DNA from 2 places in the Otariodibacter oris genome. Region 2 is predicted to be linked to the other one. Evidence: riboswitches for the same ligand, from Rfam matches in the RefSeq annotation. Region 2 holds a riboswitch; the other holds the start of a gene.
What was found. A riboswitch is a leader RNA that binds a small molecule or an ion and turns the genes downstream of it on or off. The one in region 2 is predicted to bind lysine.

Region 1: another riboswitch for lysine. It lies ahead of A6A10_RS03730 (Na+/H+ antiporter NhaC family protein); the one in region 2 lies ahead of lysC (lysine-sensitive aspartokinase 3).

Annotation. Positions count from the first base shown of each region.
Region 1 covers NZ_CP016604.1:803,551-812,888, reverse strand. The annotation lists gene A6A10_RS03755 (TRAP transporter large permease subunit) at 1-1,842, opposite strand, end outside; gene A6A10_RS03750 (sialic acid TRAP transporter substrate-binding protein SiaP) at 1,911-2,891, opposite strand; gene rnhA (ribonuclease HI) at 3,062-3,520, opposite strand; gene purU (formyltetrahydrofolate deformylase) at 3,574-4,410, opposite strand; gene A6A10_RS03735 (H-NS family histone-like protein) at 4,504-4,908, opposite strand; lysine riboswitch at 5,157-5,336, shown strand; gene A6A10_RS03730 (Na+/H+ antiporter NhaC family protein) at 5,443-6,975, shown strand; gene A6A10_RS03725 (SanA/YdcF family protein) at 7,045-7,740, opposite strand; gene A6A10_RS03720 (DMT family transporter) at 7,730-8,632, opposite strand; gene metX (homoserine O-acetyltransferase MetX) at 8,805-9,338, shown strand, end outside.
Region 2 covers NZ_CP016604.1:1,287,233-1,296,570, reverse strand. The annotation lists gene nagZ (beta-N-acetylhexosaminidase) at 1-26, shown strand, start outside; gene rlmC (23S rRNA (uracil(747)-C(5))-methyltransferase RlmC) at 19-1,200, shown strand; gene lysC (lysine-sensitive aspartokinase 3) at 1,309-2,661, opposite strand; lysine riboswitch at 2,756-2,969, opposite strand; gene rng (ribonuclease G) at 3,221-4,696, shown strand; gene A6A10_RS05990 (extracellular solute-binding protein) at 4,843-5,883, shown strand; gene lptC (LPS export ABC transporter periplasmic protein LptC) at 6,073-6,675, shown strand; gene lptA (lipopolysaccharide transport periplasmic protein LptA) at 6,689-7,198, shown strand; gene lptB (LPS export ABC transporter ATP-binding protein) at 7,208-7,933, shown strand; gene A6A10_RS05970 (PTS sugar transporter subunit IIA) at 7,993-8,550, shown strand; gene rapZ (RNase adapter RapZ) at 8,552-9,338, shown strand, end outside.

The DNA.
Region 1 (9,338 bases), 480 kb from region 2:
CATAAGAAGATTTGGAATAAATGTAATGATTTCTGGGAAAATAGTAATAAGTGCCAATGTTGCAAAAATTGGAACAAGGAATGGTAAGACCCCCTTGGCTACTGTACTTACTGGCATATTACCTACACGAGCTACCACAAATAACGCCATTCCCATTGGTGGAGTAAGAATACCAATCATCATATTCAATGTAGTCATTACACCAAAGAAAATTAAATCTATACCAAAATGCTGTGCAATTGGAATTAACATAGGTAAGACCAAGAACTGTAATGCTAAGGCATCAATAAACATACCTAAGAATAACAATAATAAGTTAATCATAAGTAACACTGTAATTGGAGAATTAGCGACAGCCATAAATACGTCTGCAATTCGCATTGCGACTTGTTCACGTGCAATCATATCCCCAAAGAAAGTTACTGTCATAACCATTAATGCTGTTACACCAGTAATAGCTACTGCTTCTACACAGCTATTAAAGAGCATTTTTAAAGTAAGCTCTTTATACACAAACATTCCGATAATTGTAGAGTAAAGAGCTGCAATCACAGCTGCTTCTGTTGGAGTAAATGAACCAGAGAAAATACCGCCAATAATTAGAACTGGAGTAAGTACAGCCCAAATCGCTTTTTTGAATGCTTGACAACGTTGCTGTAAACTCGCTTTTGGTGTTCTTGGATAACCTCGTTTTTTCGCAATATAATAATTCATTGCCATTAATGCAGCTGTTACTAATACACCAGGTATAAATCCTGCAACAAATAGTTTAGCAATAGATTGATTTGCAATAACTCCGTAAATTATCATTGCGATACTAGGAGGTACAAGAGGTCCAATAATACATGATGCTGCAGTAATTCCTCCACACATGTCATCATCATAACCAGCATCACGCATTGCCTTAATCTCAAGCTGTCCCAATCCACCAGCATCTGCTAAAGCAGAACCTGACATACCAGAGAAAATTAAACTCGCTCCAATATTTACATGCCCCATACCACCACGATAGTGGCCTAATAAAGCACTTGCAAAATTAAAGATACGTTCTGTAATTCCCCCAGTATTCATTAAAATACCAGTTAAAATAAAGAAAGGAACGCTAAGGAGAGAGAAACTATTTAGGCTATCTACAAGTTTATTTGATGCTGAATTGACAATATTCCATCTAGTCATCAAGAAATAAAGTATTGTAGCAATAAATAATGACCAACCCACTGGGGTCCCTAAGAACATGATTACAAGCCAAACAACTAATACAATATAAACAGCTGAATCACCTAATTTCACATAATTAGAAATACGAAGAGCTCTATACCAATTAGGTTCAATAAACACAATAGCAAAAATGATAATAGTAAAAATTACATATGCAATGGCTGGAATATAAGTTAATCCATTATTTACATTACTTTGCTGAGCTTGTAAGAAACGGAAAAGCATCAAAATAGAGATGAAAGGTAGAGCTGCGTATAACCATTTTTCAGATATACCTAAAGAAACGATCTCAAAACTAGAATCAAGCCAAACCTTGAAACCCAAATAGATAAAGAGAATAATGGAAATAAAAATCAGAATTTGAACAAATGAATTAGCAACTTTTTTTACTTTTTCAGGCAAATGGTTAGTAATGAAGTCAATATACACATGTTGTTGACTTCTAATTGCCATGCTTATACCGAGTAGTGCAACATAAATAAAGAGTAATCTAGCTAACTCTTCACTCCAAATAAATGGGGAATCAAATACTTGGCGCGCTAAAATCTGAGCAATAAGGATTATAAAGATGGCGATAAACATCACACCACCAATCCACTCCTCTAATTTGTTTATTATTTTCATAAGAACCTCAAATAATCCAATAAAAACAAGCCTTATCTCTTAAAACAAAGAGATAAGGCAATACGACATTACTTCGCTAAATTAGAGATTTCTTCAACAGCTTGTTTACCTACTTCACCATTTTTATTTAGATATTCATCGTAATATGGTTGTAGAGCTGCTTTAAATGGTTTTAAATCAGGTGTTGTAACTGTTACACCATTATCTTTAAAGAAAGCGATCAAACTTTCTTCACCATCAGTAAATAACTTAGTATGGTACTCTGCTGCTTTTTCTGCGGCATCTTTCACTACTTTTTGTAGATCTTCTGGTAAATCAGCCATTGTTTCATTACTTACTAGATAAAGTTGATCGTTCAAAATATGATTTGTTAGTGCTAAATATTTTTGAACTTCATAGAATTTTTGAGCTTCAATCGTTGGTAATGGGTTTTCTTGTCCATCTACAGAATTAGTTTGAAGAGCTAAATAAACTTCTGAGAATGCCATTGGAGTCGGCGCTGCACCAACATATTGAGCAAATGCTAAGTTAGTTGCTGCATTTGGTACACGGATTTTTAACCCTTTCATGTCATCAATGCTATTGATCGCTCTATTTGATGTTGTTTGGCGAGTACCATTATAAGCATCTGCTAAAACAGTCATACCTAAATCATCATCAATTTTTTTAAGTAAGCCTTTACCAAAATTAGTTTCAAATAACGCTTTCTTTGCAGTATCAAAATCAGGAATCATATATGGTAAAGCAAAGACTTCTGCTTCTGGATAAAAGATTTGGAAACGAGCAGATTCACCCAATGTAAAATCTAAAGCACCATCTTTTAATTGTTTCATCATTACACGGTCATCACCTAACTGTGCACTTGGATAAATTGAAACATCGATTTTGCCGGCTGATTTATCTTTAACCTCGTTAGCAAAGAACTCAACTGCTTTATATTCATTTGAACTAGGTCCTGCAACCATACCAAATTTTAAATCATAATCAGCAGCAAAAGCTGATGTCGCTAAACCGAGTAAAGATGCAAGTAGTAGTTTTTTAAATTTCATAATGATTTCTCCTGTGTTGGTTATCTTATGAGATTGAGAATAGATTATTTAAACACCAAGTTTAAACTTGCGGATATTTTAAAGTGAAAATTCCATTTTTGATATAGAAAATGAAGTTTTATTTCAAAAATGATAAGTAAGTCACAAAATTAAAACTATCGTATCCAAACTTAAGATTGATATCCTTTATCAACAAAAGAAGGAGAATTAGCCCCTTCTTTGGCAAGTCTATCACATATTTCATTTTCCGTGTGTCCTGAATGTCCTTTTACCCAAAACCAATCAATGATATGAGGTTGAATTGCCATATCCAAACTTTCCCATAAATCTTGATTTTTTACCGGTTTTTTGCCACTTGTTTTCCAATTATTTGCTTTCCAATTACTCATCCACTTTTGAATGCCATTTTTCATGTATTGGCTATCGCTGGATAAAGAAATATGACAAGGTTCTTTTAATAAGGATAATGCTTCAATTACTGCCAGCAACTCCATCCGATTATTTGTAGTCAGATAGAATCCTTTACTAATTGTTTTTTCATGATGTTTATAACGCAATAAACATCCAATACCACCAGGTCCAGGATTACCCAAGCAAGATCCATCCGTAAAAATTTCAATCTTTTTCATTTATAGTCTTTTCCCATGATATTAAAATGCTTTAAATAATCCTTAACTATCAATCACATAACGATTGTTTTATTTTTATGAACAAAAACTCGATCTGATAATACTAGCTCTAATGCTCTACTTAATACTGTTTTTTCTACATCTCTTCCTGCTCTCATCATTGCATCTGCAGTATAAGTATGATCAATATTTATCACATTTTGCATAATGATAGGACCTTGATCCAATTCATTATTAATAAAATGAGCTGTTGCACCGATAATTTTCACCCCTCTGTCGTAAGCTTGTTGATATGGTTTTGCACCAATAAAAGCTGGTAGAAAGGAATGGTGAATATTAATCACTCTATTTGGATAGCGTTCAACGAATTCTGGATTTAATACCCTCATATATTTAGCCAATACAATATAATCTGGAGCATATTCATCTATCTGTTCACTAAGTAGCTTATCATGTTCAACTCGACTCAAGCCTTCGTGACTGACTAAGTGAAAAGGTACATTAAATTTTTCAGTTAATTCTCTTAACTTATCATGATTTCCAATTACCGCAGCAATATCAACATCTAAACCACCATAATAATTTTTCATTAAAATATCGCCTAAGCAATGAGCTTCCTTTGTCACAAGAATCACTATTTTTTTGCGCTGTTTAGGAACTAATTTATAAGTAGCGCCTTCTGGCAACATGAATTTCAAATCAGCAATAAACGTATCATCATTAAAAATCCCTTGGAGTTCTGTTCTCATAAAAAAGCGATGAGTATCACCATCTACAAATTCTGTATTATTAATAATATTTAGTTGATGCTTATAGCAAATATTAGTAATTTTAGCGACTAGTCCTTTATAATCGGGCGATTCTGTCAATAAAATCTTATCTTCAATCATCTCTATTTCTTCCTTAATTTTTACAAATAAAAAAAGAATCCACATAACAATGGATTCTTTCTTAGAATAATTCTTCTACAGTTAGCAAAACCTCTAGATTTCAAAATCTTTTAGAGATTTACCTGAGTTAAGCGCCTGTTGTAATGCTTTTGGGGTTCTACCTTGCCCAGTCCAAGTCTTTTCGATACCATTATCCAAAAACTTATACTTTGCTGGACGAGGGGAACGAGACTCGCGTCTTTTACCTACTGAAGAGCCACCAAGTAATAATACAAGTTCCTCCGCAGAAATTCCATCTTGCGCCAATAATTCTTTATATTTATTCAGACTTTCTAAGCGTTTCGCTTCCTCAGCTTCTATCGCTCTTACCTCTTCACGTTTTTCCTCTACAACAGTATTTACTTTTTCAAGTAATAGTTCTAATTGTTCTAATGAAGATTCTCTTGCTACTGCTCTCAAGCTACGAATATTTGACAATGTTTTGATTAAATCTGACATTAATACACTCCCAGAAATTTAATATTTTTAAATATACTTTTTATAGATTTACTCTTTATATACTAACTCAATATTTTTTTTTGGTAAATATAATATTTTAAAATATTGGTATTTTTCTTATTAAAGTTAAATAGATTCTCTTTTACTATTTAAAAATAAAATAGATCATTCTGTTATTTTATTTTAAATAAATGATCTCATTTTTCACTTGGCAAATATCACTTATTCATGTAACCTGACAGTGTCCTACAAATTGTAGAGGTGCAGACATCATAAGTATATTTTCTGAGTGGAGAACGTTGAAGAAAATTGAAAGGGGTATTTGCCGAAGTCAGTTAAGCGTCATCTTAATTGGCTGGGGTCGTTATCGAAAGGTGCGACACTGTCATAAGGTAACCATTTTTACCTTATGGAGCGCTACTGTTTAGGCTAGGGTTTTCGCATTTATCCCTTCCTTGTCTTTAATAAGATTTTCAGTAGATCTCTTTCTTTGTTTGGCTATTATTTTATTATCAAAACAATCCTAGAGGTTTTATGAATTTAATTGATTATTCAACATCAGCTTGGTCAGTGGTTCCACCACTACTTGCACTGCTACTTGCAATATTCACGCGAAGAGTAATTATATCTTTAAGTATTGGTATTATAGCTGGGGCATTAATGCTTAACAATGGTAACCCCATTGATGCCATAATCCACTTAAAAAATAATATATTGTCTTTAGTCTATGGTGAAGATGGACTAAATTCAAATAACATTAATATTATTCTATTCTTAATTTTGCTGGGTATACTTACCGCTTTACTTAGTATCTCTGGTAGCAACCAGGCGTTTGCTTCTTGGGCCCAAAATCATATTAAAGGTAGAAGAGGTGCAAAACTAATGGCAGCCTCCCTTGTCTTCTTTACTTTTATTGATGACTATTTTCATAGTCTTGCAGTAGGTGCTATTGCCCGCCCAGTTACCGACAAATTTCAAATATCTAGAGCTAAACTCGCTTATATTTTAGATTCTACTGCAGCACCAATGTGTGTATTAATGCCAATCTCTAGCTGGGGAGCTTATATTATTACATTAGTAGCTGGATTACTTGCGACCTATAGCATAACAGAATACTCTCCTTTAGGCGCTTTTATGACAATGAGTGCAATGAATTTTTATGCCATTTTTTCTATCATTATGGTATTTATAGTTTCTTACTACACTTTAGATATTGGTTCTATGGTGCGTTTTGAAAAAGAAGCATTAGCAGACGATAAATTCAAACATTCAAATATGGACTCAAATACAGAAGGAAAAGTCCGTAACCTTATTCTGCCTATCGTTGTACTTATTGTTGGAACTGTTACTATGATGATGATAACAGGTAACCAAGCATTAGCCGAAAGTGGAAAACCTTTTGATATTTTAGGGGCATTTGAAAATACAACCGTAGGTATTTCTCTCGTTGTTGGTGGGATAAGCTCTCTTATTATCGCATCATTACTTATTATGTTTGATAAAAAAATAAATATTAAAGAATACACCTCATCTTATCTTATCGGTGCAAAATCAATGAGTGGTGCAATTCTTATTTTATTTTTTGCTTGGACTATTAACGGTATTGTAGGCGATATGCAAACAGGTAAATACCTTTCTACACTCGTTGCAGATACGATTAATCCAGCATTTTTGCCTGCTATCTTATTTGTGTTAGGAAGTTTTATGGCATTTTCTACAGGAACGAGTTGGGGAACATTTGGTATTATGTTACCAATTGCTGCGGCAATGGCAGCTAATGCTGATCCTAGTTTATTACTTCCATCATTATCAGCTGTAATGGCTGGGGCTGTTTGTGGAGATCATTGTTCACCAATTTCAGATACAACTATTCTTTCTTCTACCGGCGCACAATGTAATCATATTGATCATGTAACATCTCAATTACCTTATGCTTTGGTTGTTGCTGTTGCAACCATGATTGGATATTTGATATTAGGATTTACTAAGTCTGCTTTATTAAGTTTTATTGGAACAGCAATATTGCTTGCTATATTTATCATAATATTTAAATCTAAACAAAAATAACTGAACTAAAAAACTAAAAGAGGCGGTAAACTTATTTTCAATACTTACATTTAAACTTACCGCTTATTTTTATAGTTCAGTAATTTTAGATTCTTCTAATGTAGTCGGCTGAACACCTATAATAAGATTAATTAGCATAGCCGTTCTTGCAAAAAACTCTCGAATTCTGACTTTATAATGCTCTTCAGGATACTGTGCCACAAAACAGATCGCGTCAATATCATAAAATTTCGCAATAAATAATGCCCTCTCGCAATGAAAACGTTGTGAAATAATCGTAAAGGGCGACAAATCAAATACTTTATCTGCTCTAACTATAGAATCTAACGTATTATAGCCCGCATAGTCTTGCTTTATAAGCGTATTTGGTACTCCCAATTTCTGCAAGTCTGAAGTCATTACCTTAGGTTCATTATAGTAGGCGGTTGAATTATCTCCACTCATTAAAAAATAGCTTACTTTATCATTATCATATACTTGTTGGGTTGCATCTAATCGATATTTATAATACAAATTAGGTGATCCTGAAGGATAATATTTTGCTGTACCAAGTACCAGTGCATATTCTCGATAAGGTAAATCTTCTATATTGGTATAAATTCGATCTTTGACTAAATAACCTATTGACATATCAATCAATAACATTAGACAAAAAAATGATATACCTCCACTAATTATCAACTTAATGAGTTTAGGCATAAAGTAAGTCACTTTACTCAACAAAGTGACTTTTTCTTTATCTACATTTTTTTGCTTATTGACCATCAGAATTTTTAGCTAATTTTGTTTCTGCGTGAGTAATATACATCGTTGCACCAATAATGATAGCAGCACCAAGCCATAATTTACCTGGTGGAACCCAATTAAAAACAAGCCATCCTGCTAATACATTCAAAGGCAATTTGATGAAGTCAAAGGGTTGAATATAAGAAGCATCTGCTAAATTATACGCTTTTGCTACCGCTAGCTGAGCGAGAGCAGTTAAGAACCCTAGTAAAATAAGAAAACCAAAATCACTAAAAGATGGCATGCTAAAGCCTGTTGGGCTTAAATTAGTCATTGCAATCAAAAGATTAAATGGCGTGATCAAAATAAATAAATAAGCAACCATTGTGGTTGGTGAATCGTCTGATGATAATTTTTTCACCATTAATGAATAGCCTGCCCAGAAGAATGCTGCAGCAACAGGTAGTAAGACAATCCAATCAAACTCTTCTGACCACGGTTCTAAAATAATCATAGCACCAACAAAACCGAGAAAAGTCGCAATCCAACGCTTTTTATCTACTTTTTCTTTAAGAATCAAACCTGAACCAATAGTAACGAATAGGGGGGAGGTCATTAATAATGCGATACCTTGCCAAATAGGGATCGGGTGCGCTAACGCCATTGTCCAACATTGTATACCAATAGCCGATAAGAACACTCTTATACAATGTAGCCCAAAATGCTGTGTTTTTAATGATTGGAAAAAACCCGCATTTACCATACTTGGCATTAAAAATAAAAATGCCGCTAAGTACTGAACGAGAGCAACAACACTCGCATCAATAGAAGAAACAGAGGTTAATTTTGGGATAAGTGTATTAACCCCTGCAAACAAAACGCCTGCACTAATAATCGCTATAGCGCCTTTAATTGGTTGATGATTTTGCATAACTATAAGGGAGTAAATAAGATTGGCATAGAATATATTAGCTATCTAAAATTGCAAGTTTAAATAAAAGAAGTCTAGAAGTTTAGACATTTAGCCATCTATTTATTGACAAAGAATTTAATCTTCTATAAGTTAATTACCAATAAAATTGTTTATTAATATTGAGGATCGGATGGCAAATTTTATTACTCTTTTTGCTGATAAGCCCTTAAATCTAGTACTTGGTGGATCACTATCATCAATTACTGTGGCTTATCAAACTTACGGCTCACTAAATGAAGATAAATCTAATGCAATACTGCTTTGCCATGCATTAACGGGAGATTCAGAGCCTTATCTCGATATAGAATCAGATAATAAAGGATGGTGGCAAAACTTTATTGGATCTGGATTAGCCTTTGATACCGATAAATATTTTTTTATTTGCTCTAATGTATTAGGAGGCTGTAAGGGAACAACAGGCCCCGCATCAATCAATCCCGATACCAATAAACAATATGGCAGCCTATTTCCTATTATTACCATCCAAGATATTGTAAAAGTACAAAAAGCATTACTTGATCAATTAGCAATCCCTCATTTAAAAGCCGTAGTCGGTGGCTCTTTTGGTGGAATGCAAGCTACGCAATGGGGAATATATTATCCCGATTTTATGGATAATATTGTCAATCTCTGCTCTACTCTCTCACTCAGTGCTGAAGCGATT
Region 2 (9,338 bases):
TAGAGTGGAAAGCAAATCATGCTTAATCGTTTACAATGTTCGCATTTTGAACAACATAAATGCCTTTCTTGCCAATGGATTGAGAAAGATTATGACGTTCAAATCGAAGAAAAATATGCTGAACTTAAGCGGTTAGTTTCGCCATTTATTTTACCAAAAACAGAAATATTGCCTGCAATTAAGTCAGAATTGGCTCAATTCAGAAATAAAGCAAAAATGGTCGTATCGGGCAGTGTAGAACGTCCGATACTGGGGATTTTGTCTGATCCCAATGATCCACAAAGTGCGGTCGATTTAACGGATTGTTCCCTTTATCCAGTGAGCTTTGCGCTGTTATTTCCGATTTTAAAACAATTTATCGGCAGGGCAGGGCTTGTACCTTACAACGTAGCGAAAAAACGAGGTGAGCTGAAATATATCCTCATTACTCAAAGTGAATATAATCAATCCTTAATGATTCGATTTGTGCTAAAAAGTGAAACGAAACGACCGCTTGTTGAACGAGAATTTCCCGCTTTTTATGCTCAACTTCCGCCTAATTCTGTGGTAACACTTAATATTCAGCCACAACATTCAGCGATTTTAGAAGGCGAAAAAGAGATTTTTCTTACCGAGCAAAAAGTGATCGAGGAATATTTTAATGGCATCCCACTTTTTATCCGTCCACAAGGTTTTTTCCAGACGAATCCTAAAGTCGCCAGTCAGCTTTATGCCATGGCTCAGTCTTGGGTTTCTAATCTAAAAATTAATCATCTTTGGGATCTGTTTTGTGGGGTTGGCGGTTTTGGTTTACATTGTGCCACAGCATTACAGCAGAAAAATCCTAATGTAACGCTAACAGGGATCGAAATTTCCCCTTCAGCTATTGCCAGTGCGACAAAATCCGCAGAAAAATTGGGATTACGAAATGTGCAGTTTTCATCGCTAGATTCCGCCCAATTTGCCTTAAATTCACAAGGGACACAACCTGATCTTGTGATCGTAAATCCTCCTCGTCGAGGGATTGGTAAACAATTAGCAGAATATCTTAATCAATTAGGATCTGATTATCTTATCTATTCAAGTTGTAATGCTAAAACTATGGCAAAAGATCTTGAATCTTTAACCCAGTATCAACTTGAAAAAATACAGTTGTTTGATATGTTTCCACATACCGCACATTATGAAGCTTTGGTATTTCTTTCAAAAGAGTATTCTTAATATTTTGAGATCATATTTAGTTTATATAAAGTTCAGTAGCAATACTTTTTTATTGGAGTATTGATAATAATGGGGGAGTAATAATTATCCCCCATTTTTTATTCTCATTTACTCAAATAATTCTGAATGAAGTGACTTGATAATCGTATTAGCATTTTCATTATGCACTAAAGTACATACATTATTGCTACTTGCGCCACAGCTAATTAAACGAATATTGTGATCTGAAAGAGTATTAAATAGCTTTTTCGCAATTCCCGATTGTGAGTGTAGGTTATTACCAATGATTGCAATGAGTGCTAAATCTTCTTCGACTTTAACATGTGAACATTGTCTCAATTCACTTAACAGATCTTCAGATAATATATCTGCTCCAGAAGATGCTGATCCTGTTTTATCTAATGTCAATGCAATACTGACTTCCGATGTGGTAATCACATCTACTGATATTTTATATTTGGCTAGAATAGAAAATACATTAGCTAAAAAACCTTGTGCGTGTAACATATTTAGATTCGATAATGTAAGTAAAATCTGATTACGGCGTAGTGCTAAAGCTCGGAATGTCGGGCGAGGTTGGGGATCTCTTGTTACCCATGTTCCACCTTGTTCTGGTGCTTTACTTGATCCCACATAAACAGGGATATTGCTGCGAACCGCTGGAAGCAATGTTGCAGGATGGAGGACTTTGGCGCCAAATGTTGCCATTTCAGCTGCTTCATTAAAGCTAATAGTTTCAATGCGTTGTGCATTGGGTACGATTCTTGGATCGGTCGTATAAATTCCAGGTACATCAGTCCAAATGAGTACATCATCTGCATGTAATACCTCAGCAAGTAGGGCGGCAGAATAATCACTTCCACCACGACCTAACGTTGTTGTTTTTCCTTCCTCATCTCGACCGATAAATCCTTGCGTAATAATAATTTTGCCTTCTTCAATTAACGGTTTAAGCAGATTATCTGATTGTTGTTGAGTCAATTCATCATTTGGTCTAGCCTTTCCAAAATGACTATCTGTTGCAATAATTTCTCTAATATCAACCCATTGAGCAGGAAAGTTTTTTTCAATTAACAACTGAGTGAAAATTAAGGTGGACATCATTTCACCATGACTAATTAACTCATCAGTGAGAGCCAATGATGTTGCAAGGCTGGCTGACATTGCCAATGCTTCAATCTGATCAAGTAATTCTTCAATCTGGGAAGTAACAGCATCAGGATTTTGTAATTGATTAATAATATTAAATTGGATAGTTTTCAGCGCAGAGAGAATTTCAGCTCTTTTATCATGTGAACAACCATTAGCTAGTTCTACTAAGTAATTAGTTACACCAGCAGATGCTGATAAGATAACAACTCGAGTATTTGGGTCATTAACAACAATATTGGCACAAGCAGACATTGCTTCATAATTAGCAACACTGGTACCACCAAATTTTGCAACAGAGAGATGAGACATAAGGCATTTTCCTATATTATTTAAATTATGTTTGCAGATATTTTGAGGGTGGAAATGGAATAGAAAAAATGTTGGTGAGTACATTGGGTAAAAGTTATTTCAGAGCACTCCATTTAAAACTATTGTTTCTAAAACCACTGTTTTTTAAACCACTGTTTCAAACGACAGCTGGCAAGATTCAACCTACTCAGCCGATGTTAAATTCCTATCTAGTGAATCCACACCTCGGCAATCATTCCCATGGCTTATCCTCAAACGGCCTAGTTTCCTAAGATAAGTTACCTGAATGTTGCGCCTCTCCCGCTATGATTTTTATAAATCATGACTTTTTTGCTAATCGCAAAAACGTATATAGAAATAACTTTTTCTTATGATAATGTCAAATTAAATTTATCGCATATTTTAACTATTTGAGTAATTTACTAGTTTATAGGCGGTTTATATTTAAATTTTTATCAATACACTATTTTATTGCTTATTCTTTGATTCAGATTATTGCATGTAATAATTTTTTTAAGTTTAATGTCGATACTATTGATAATCAGGATAAGAATATCTAATGAATTGCGCAGAATTATTAGTTAATGTGACGCCAAGCGAAACGAGAGTCGCTCTAGTTGAGAACGGTGTATTGAAAGAAGTCCATATAGAGAGAGAAACTAAAAGGGGTATTGTTGGTAATATTTACAAAGGAAAAATTACACGAGTTTTACCAGGAATGCAGTCCGCTTTTGTTGATATAGGATTAGATAAAGCAGCTTTTTTGCATGCTTCCGATATTGTTTCACACACCGAGTGTGTGGGGGAAAATGAGAAAAAGCAGTTTGTTGTTAAAAATATCAGTGAATTAGTCAGAGAAGGGCAAGATATTGTTGTACAAGTTGTCAAAGATCCATTAGGTACTAAAGGAGCTAGGTTGACAACCGATATTACTCTACCATCACGTTATTTAGTCTTTATGCCAGAAAATAGTCACGTTGGTGTATCTCAGCGTATTGAAAGTGAATCTGAACGTGAACGTCTAAAATCGTTAGTTGAACCTTATTGTGATGAATTAGGTGGTTTTATTGTTCGAACAGCAGCAGAGGATGTAACTGAAGAAAGCTTAGAACAAGATGCTGCTTTTTTGAAACGATTGTGGCGAAAGGTTTTAGAGCGTAAAGCGAAATATGTAACAAAAAGTATGTTATACGGTGAATTAGCCTTAGCACAGCGAGTATTGCGTGATTTTGTTGGAACGCATATTCAATCTATTCAAATTGATTCAAAGATAACTTATGAACAAGTTAAGGAGTTTCTTACGGAATTTATGCCTGAATTATCCGAAAATGTAAATTTATATAGTGGTACACAGCCATTATTTGATGTTTACCGTGTAGAAGAAGGCATTCAAAAAGCATTGGATAAACGTGTTGATTTAAAATCAGGCGGTTATTTGATTATTGAACAGACAGAAGCCATGACAACTATAGATATTAATACAGGGGCTTTTGTTGGTCATCGAGATTTAGCGCATACTATTTTTAATACCAATATCGAAGCAACTAAGGCAATTGCTCATCAACTTCAGCTCAGAAATCTTGGCGGTATCATTATTATTGATTTTATCGATATGCAAGAGGAAGAACACAGACAACGTGTTTTAGAATCATTAGAGCAAGCGCTAAAAGGAGATAGAGTTAAAACAAATGTGAATGGCTTTACTCAACTTGGATTAGTTGAAATGACTCGTAAACGAACAAGAGAGAGTTTAGAACGAATATTGTGTTGTGACTGTTCTTCTTGTAAAGGTCGAGGAACGATTAAAACTGTTGAAACAGTTTGTTATGAAATTTTGCGGGAAATTGTAAGAGTACATCACTTATATCGGACAGAGAGATATGTGGTTTATGCTTCTCGAAGTGTTGGTGAATATTTAATTAACGAAGAGTCTCACGCATTACTTGCAGAGTTAGAGGTATTTTTAGGTAAAAAAGTCGAGATAAAGATAGAACCTTACTATCATCAAGATCAATTTGATGTAGTTGTCATGTGATTTTGCCTAAAATTTAGGCGGGTATTATATAAAAGGCTTGCAAAATATAGGGGGGCAATTAGAATGCCCCCCTACCTGTATAGTGATATAGGTAAACTTTTGGAGCAATCCAACCGCTTTTTTACTCATTCTGGGAGAAAACTTAAATGAAAAAATGGGCTGTGGCTTTAACATCAGGTATGGTTATGCTAAGTGCAAATGCAATGGCAGAGGAAGATACCGTACATTTATATACTTGGACTGAATATGTACCAGAAGGATTACTGGACAAATTTACCGAAGAAACTGGTATTAAAGTTGAAGTTTCAAGTCTTGAATCAAATGAGACAATGTATGCTAAATTAAAGATTCAAGGCAAAGATGGTGGTTATGATGTTATTGCGCCAAGTAACTATTTCGTGTCTAAAATGGGACGTGAAGGAATGTTATTAGAGCTAGATCATAGCAAATTACCCGTAATTAAGGATCTTAATCCTGATTGGTTGGATCAAGCGTATGACAAAGGTAATAAATATTCATTGCCTCAGTTATTAGGTGCACCAGGTATTGCATTTAATACAGATGACTATCAAGGTAGCAATTTCACTTCTTGGAGTGATTTATGGAAACCTGAATTTAAAGATAGTGTCCAATTATTAGATGATGCTCGTGAAGTATTTAATATTGCACTTTTAAAATTAGGTCAAGATCCGAATACTCAAGATCCAGAGGTGATTAAAGCTGCGTATGAAGAGTTACTAAAATTGCGTCCAAATGTGCTTGCATTTAGTTCTGATAACCCTGCAAACTCATTCATTTCTGGTGAAGTAAGCGTAGGACAATTATGGAATGGTTCTGTACGTATTGCGAAAAAAGAACAAGCACCCGTAGATATGGTTTTTCCGAAAGAAGGACCAGTCCTTTGGGTTGATACATTAGCAATTCCGGCTAACGCAAAAAATCCAGATGGTGCACATAAGTTAATTAATTACCTTTTAAGTGCGCCTGTTGCAGAGAAGTTAACGTTAGCAATTGGTTACCCAACATCAAATATGAAAGCTTTAGATGTTTTACCTAAAGAAATTACTGAAGATCCTGCGATTTATCCGCCTTCAGAAGTGCTAAAAACAAGTCATTGGCAAGATGATGTAGGCGAGGCAATTGAGCTTTATGAAAAATATTATCAAGAGCTAAAAGCAGCACAATAATTTATCTAATATCTTTTAGGTTTATACATAAAAACCTTAGATTTTTATCTAAGGTTTTTTTATTACGTAATAAATTTATTTAAAATGATAATGTCTAAAGATATAGGAATTATTCCTTATGCTTAGTGCCTATGGTTGCTATAAAAAAATATGCTATAATCGGAAGGTACTCAATTCAGTAGAGATAATATGAATAAACGGTTAAATATAATATTACTCTTGGTTGTTGCTGTGTTGGCTGGATGGTATTTTAGTCAACAAGATGATCAGCGGCCTCAGTTAGCTCAACTTGTTAAAAGAGAAGGTGAACCAGAGTATACTGGTAATAAGATAGATACTATAGTATATGATCTAAAAGGTAAACCACAGTATTTTGCTGAGGCACAAGAGGTTAAACATTACGAAACAACAGAGAGAACAGAATTTTTTAAGCCTTTGCTGAATCTTTTTAACTCTGAATCTTCATTAAAAGATTGGAAAGTTACTGCTGATTATGCGGAAATAACAAAAGAAAAAATCTTAAATCTGAAAGGAAATGTGAAGATAGAGAGTTTAAATGAGGATACCCGTTTGAATTACATTGAAAGCGAGATTCTAACAGTTGATTTATCAAATTATGATGTGTATACAGATAGTATAGTTACCTCAAAAGGTATGGGATTTATCACTAGTGGTAAAGGATTGAAAGGTAATCTAAGAAGTCAGGTAGCAACATTATTGGAAAATGTTGAGACTCGTATTGAACCCACAGTAATTCAGTCTGAATCTGATTCTCGAAATATTCAAAATTAACAAAGGATATTGAATGAAATTTCTAATAAAGCCATTATTTATGGCGACTTTTATTGGTATCAGTTTAAACTCTTATGCCTTAAAAGGAGATACTGATCAACCAATTAATATTACATCGGGAAGCCAATCCTTAGATTTGGAAAGTAATACTGTTATTTTTTCCGATAACGTATTAATTACTCAAGGTTCAATTAAAATTAATGCAGCGAAAGTCACAATTATTCGTAAAGAAGGTCAACGAGAAAAGATTGAAGCGATAGGCTCTCCTGCAAAATTTGAGCAAACCATGGATGATGGAAAACCAGCTAACGGACAAGCTAATCAGATTAATTATGACTTAGGGAGTGAGTTTTTAATTTTAACGGGTAATGCTGAATTAAAGCAGTTAGATAGTTCTATTAAAGCAAATAAAATTACTTATGATGTTAAAAAGCAACAACTTAAGGCAACAAGTGGAAATAAATCTCGGGTTACAACTATATTGATTCCAACTCAACTACAAAATACGAAGAATAAAAAATAGGTAGAGAATATGCCAGTTCTTTATGCAGAACATTTAGCGAAAAGTTATAAAAGTCGTCAGGTTGTTAAAGATGTGAGTTTAAACGTAGAATCGGGCGAAATAGTCGGATTACTTGGTCCAAATGGTGCAGGGAAAACCACAACATTTTATATGGTAGTTGGTCTTGTACGTCATGATCAGGGTCAGATACGTATTGATGATAGTGATATTAGTTTATTGCCTATGCACGATCGAGCTAAGCAAGGTATCGGATATTTACCACAGGAAGCATCAATTTTTAGACGTTTGAGCGTATATGAGAATTTAATGGCTGTACTACAAGTTAGAAAGGATTTAACTAATCAGCAACGTAAATTAAGAGCTGATGAGTTAATCACAGAGTTCCATATTGAGCATATCCGTAATAATTTGGGACAATCTCTTTCGGGGGGGGAGCGTCGAAGAGTTGAAATTGCACGTGCTTTAGCGGCGAATCCAAAATTTATCTTATTAGATGAGCCTTTTGCGGGTGTTGATCCAATTTCTGTTATTGATATCAAGAAAATTATTGTTAATTTAAAGGAAAGAGGACTTGGTGTTTTAATTACTGATCATAATGTTCGTGAGACCTTGGATGTTTGTGAAAGAGCTTATATCGTGGGTAGTGGACAAATGATTGCAAGCGGTTCTCCGAGTGAAATCTTGAATAATCCAGATGTAAAACGTGTTTACTTAGGTGAGCAATTTAAACTCTAATTTGATAAGCGGTTAGATTGTCAGTTTATTTTACAAATTTAATCGTTTGGTGGTGTAGTATGAAATTAACTGAATTTCTTTCTCCTGAGCGCATTTATCCTGCAGTAGCTCTTTCAAGTAAAAAACGTGTATTAGAATTTATTGCTAAAGTTGTTGCAGATTCTTTCAATCATATGGTTGATTTTGAAAAAGAGGAAGAATTAGCTTCTTCTTCAGAATGTTTCAATTATTTAGTTAAAAGAGAAAAATTAGGTTCTACTGCAATCAATAATGGTGTTGCTATTCCACATGCAAGATTACCCCTTGATTATGCTACGATTGACAAGCCCATTGCAATTTTTGTGCAATTAGAAAATCCAATTGATTATGATTCTAATGATCATAAAAATGTTGATTTAGTTTATGCAATCCTTTTCCCTGAATCTTGTTGTACAGAATATAAAGATTATTTATCGAAAGTTGCACAACGTCTTTCGGATAAGAATATATTAAAACACCTTCGAGCATCGACTTCATCGGAAGATATTTGGCAGGTTTTATCCTATTCTGATCAGCATACTCAAGAAGATGAGATGGATAGTCAATTAGAAAATAATAGTACAGAGGAAATAAGTTGATATGGAGTTGATCATTATTAGTGGCCGTTCTGGTGCGGGTAAATCTGTCGCATTACGAGCATTAGAGGATATAGGTTATTATTGTGTTGATAATATTCCACTTACTTTGTTGCCAGAGCTAGCCAATTTCCTATTCCAATCAGATCGTTCAACTGTTGTAAGTTTAGATATTAGAAATTTACCCGAGAATAAACAAGCTTTAGATGATCTATTTTCTAAATTACCTGCAGAAATTAAAATAAAACTCATATTTTTAGAGTGTGGGCGAAAAACATTAATTAGACGTTATAGTGACTCCCGACGTTTACATCCCTTATCTACCAATAATCTATCCCTCGAAAGTGCAATTGATTTAGAAGAAAAACTTCTTGAACCTATTCTCCATCAAGCGAATTGTGTGATTGATACTACTTATCTCTCATCGCATGAATTGGCTGAAAAATTAAGAGAATTATTAAGGGGTAATGCGGCTAAAGAATTAAAAATTGTGATTGAATCCTTTGGATTTAAATATGGATTACCATCTGATGCAGATTATGTTTTTGATGTCAGATTTTTACCTAATCCACATTGGAATCCAGAACTGCGCCCAATGACAGGGTTAGAGCAGCCTGTTATTGATTTCTTAGAGCGTCAGACAGAAGTACATAATTTTATTTATCATACACGTAATTACTTAGAAATGTGGCTTCCATCTCTTGAGAATAACAATCGAAGTTATTTGACTATTGCAATTGGTTGTACGGGTGGAAAACATCGTTCAGTATTTATTGCAGAGCAACTAGCGA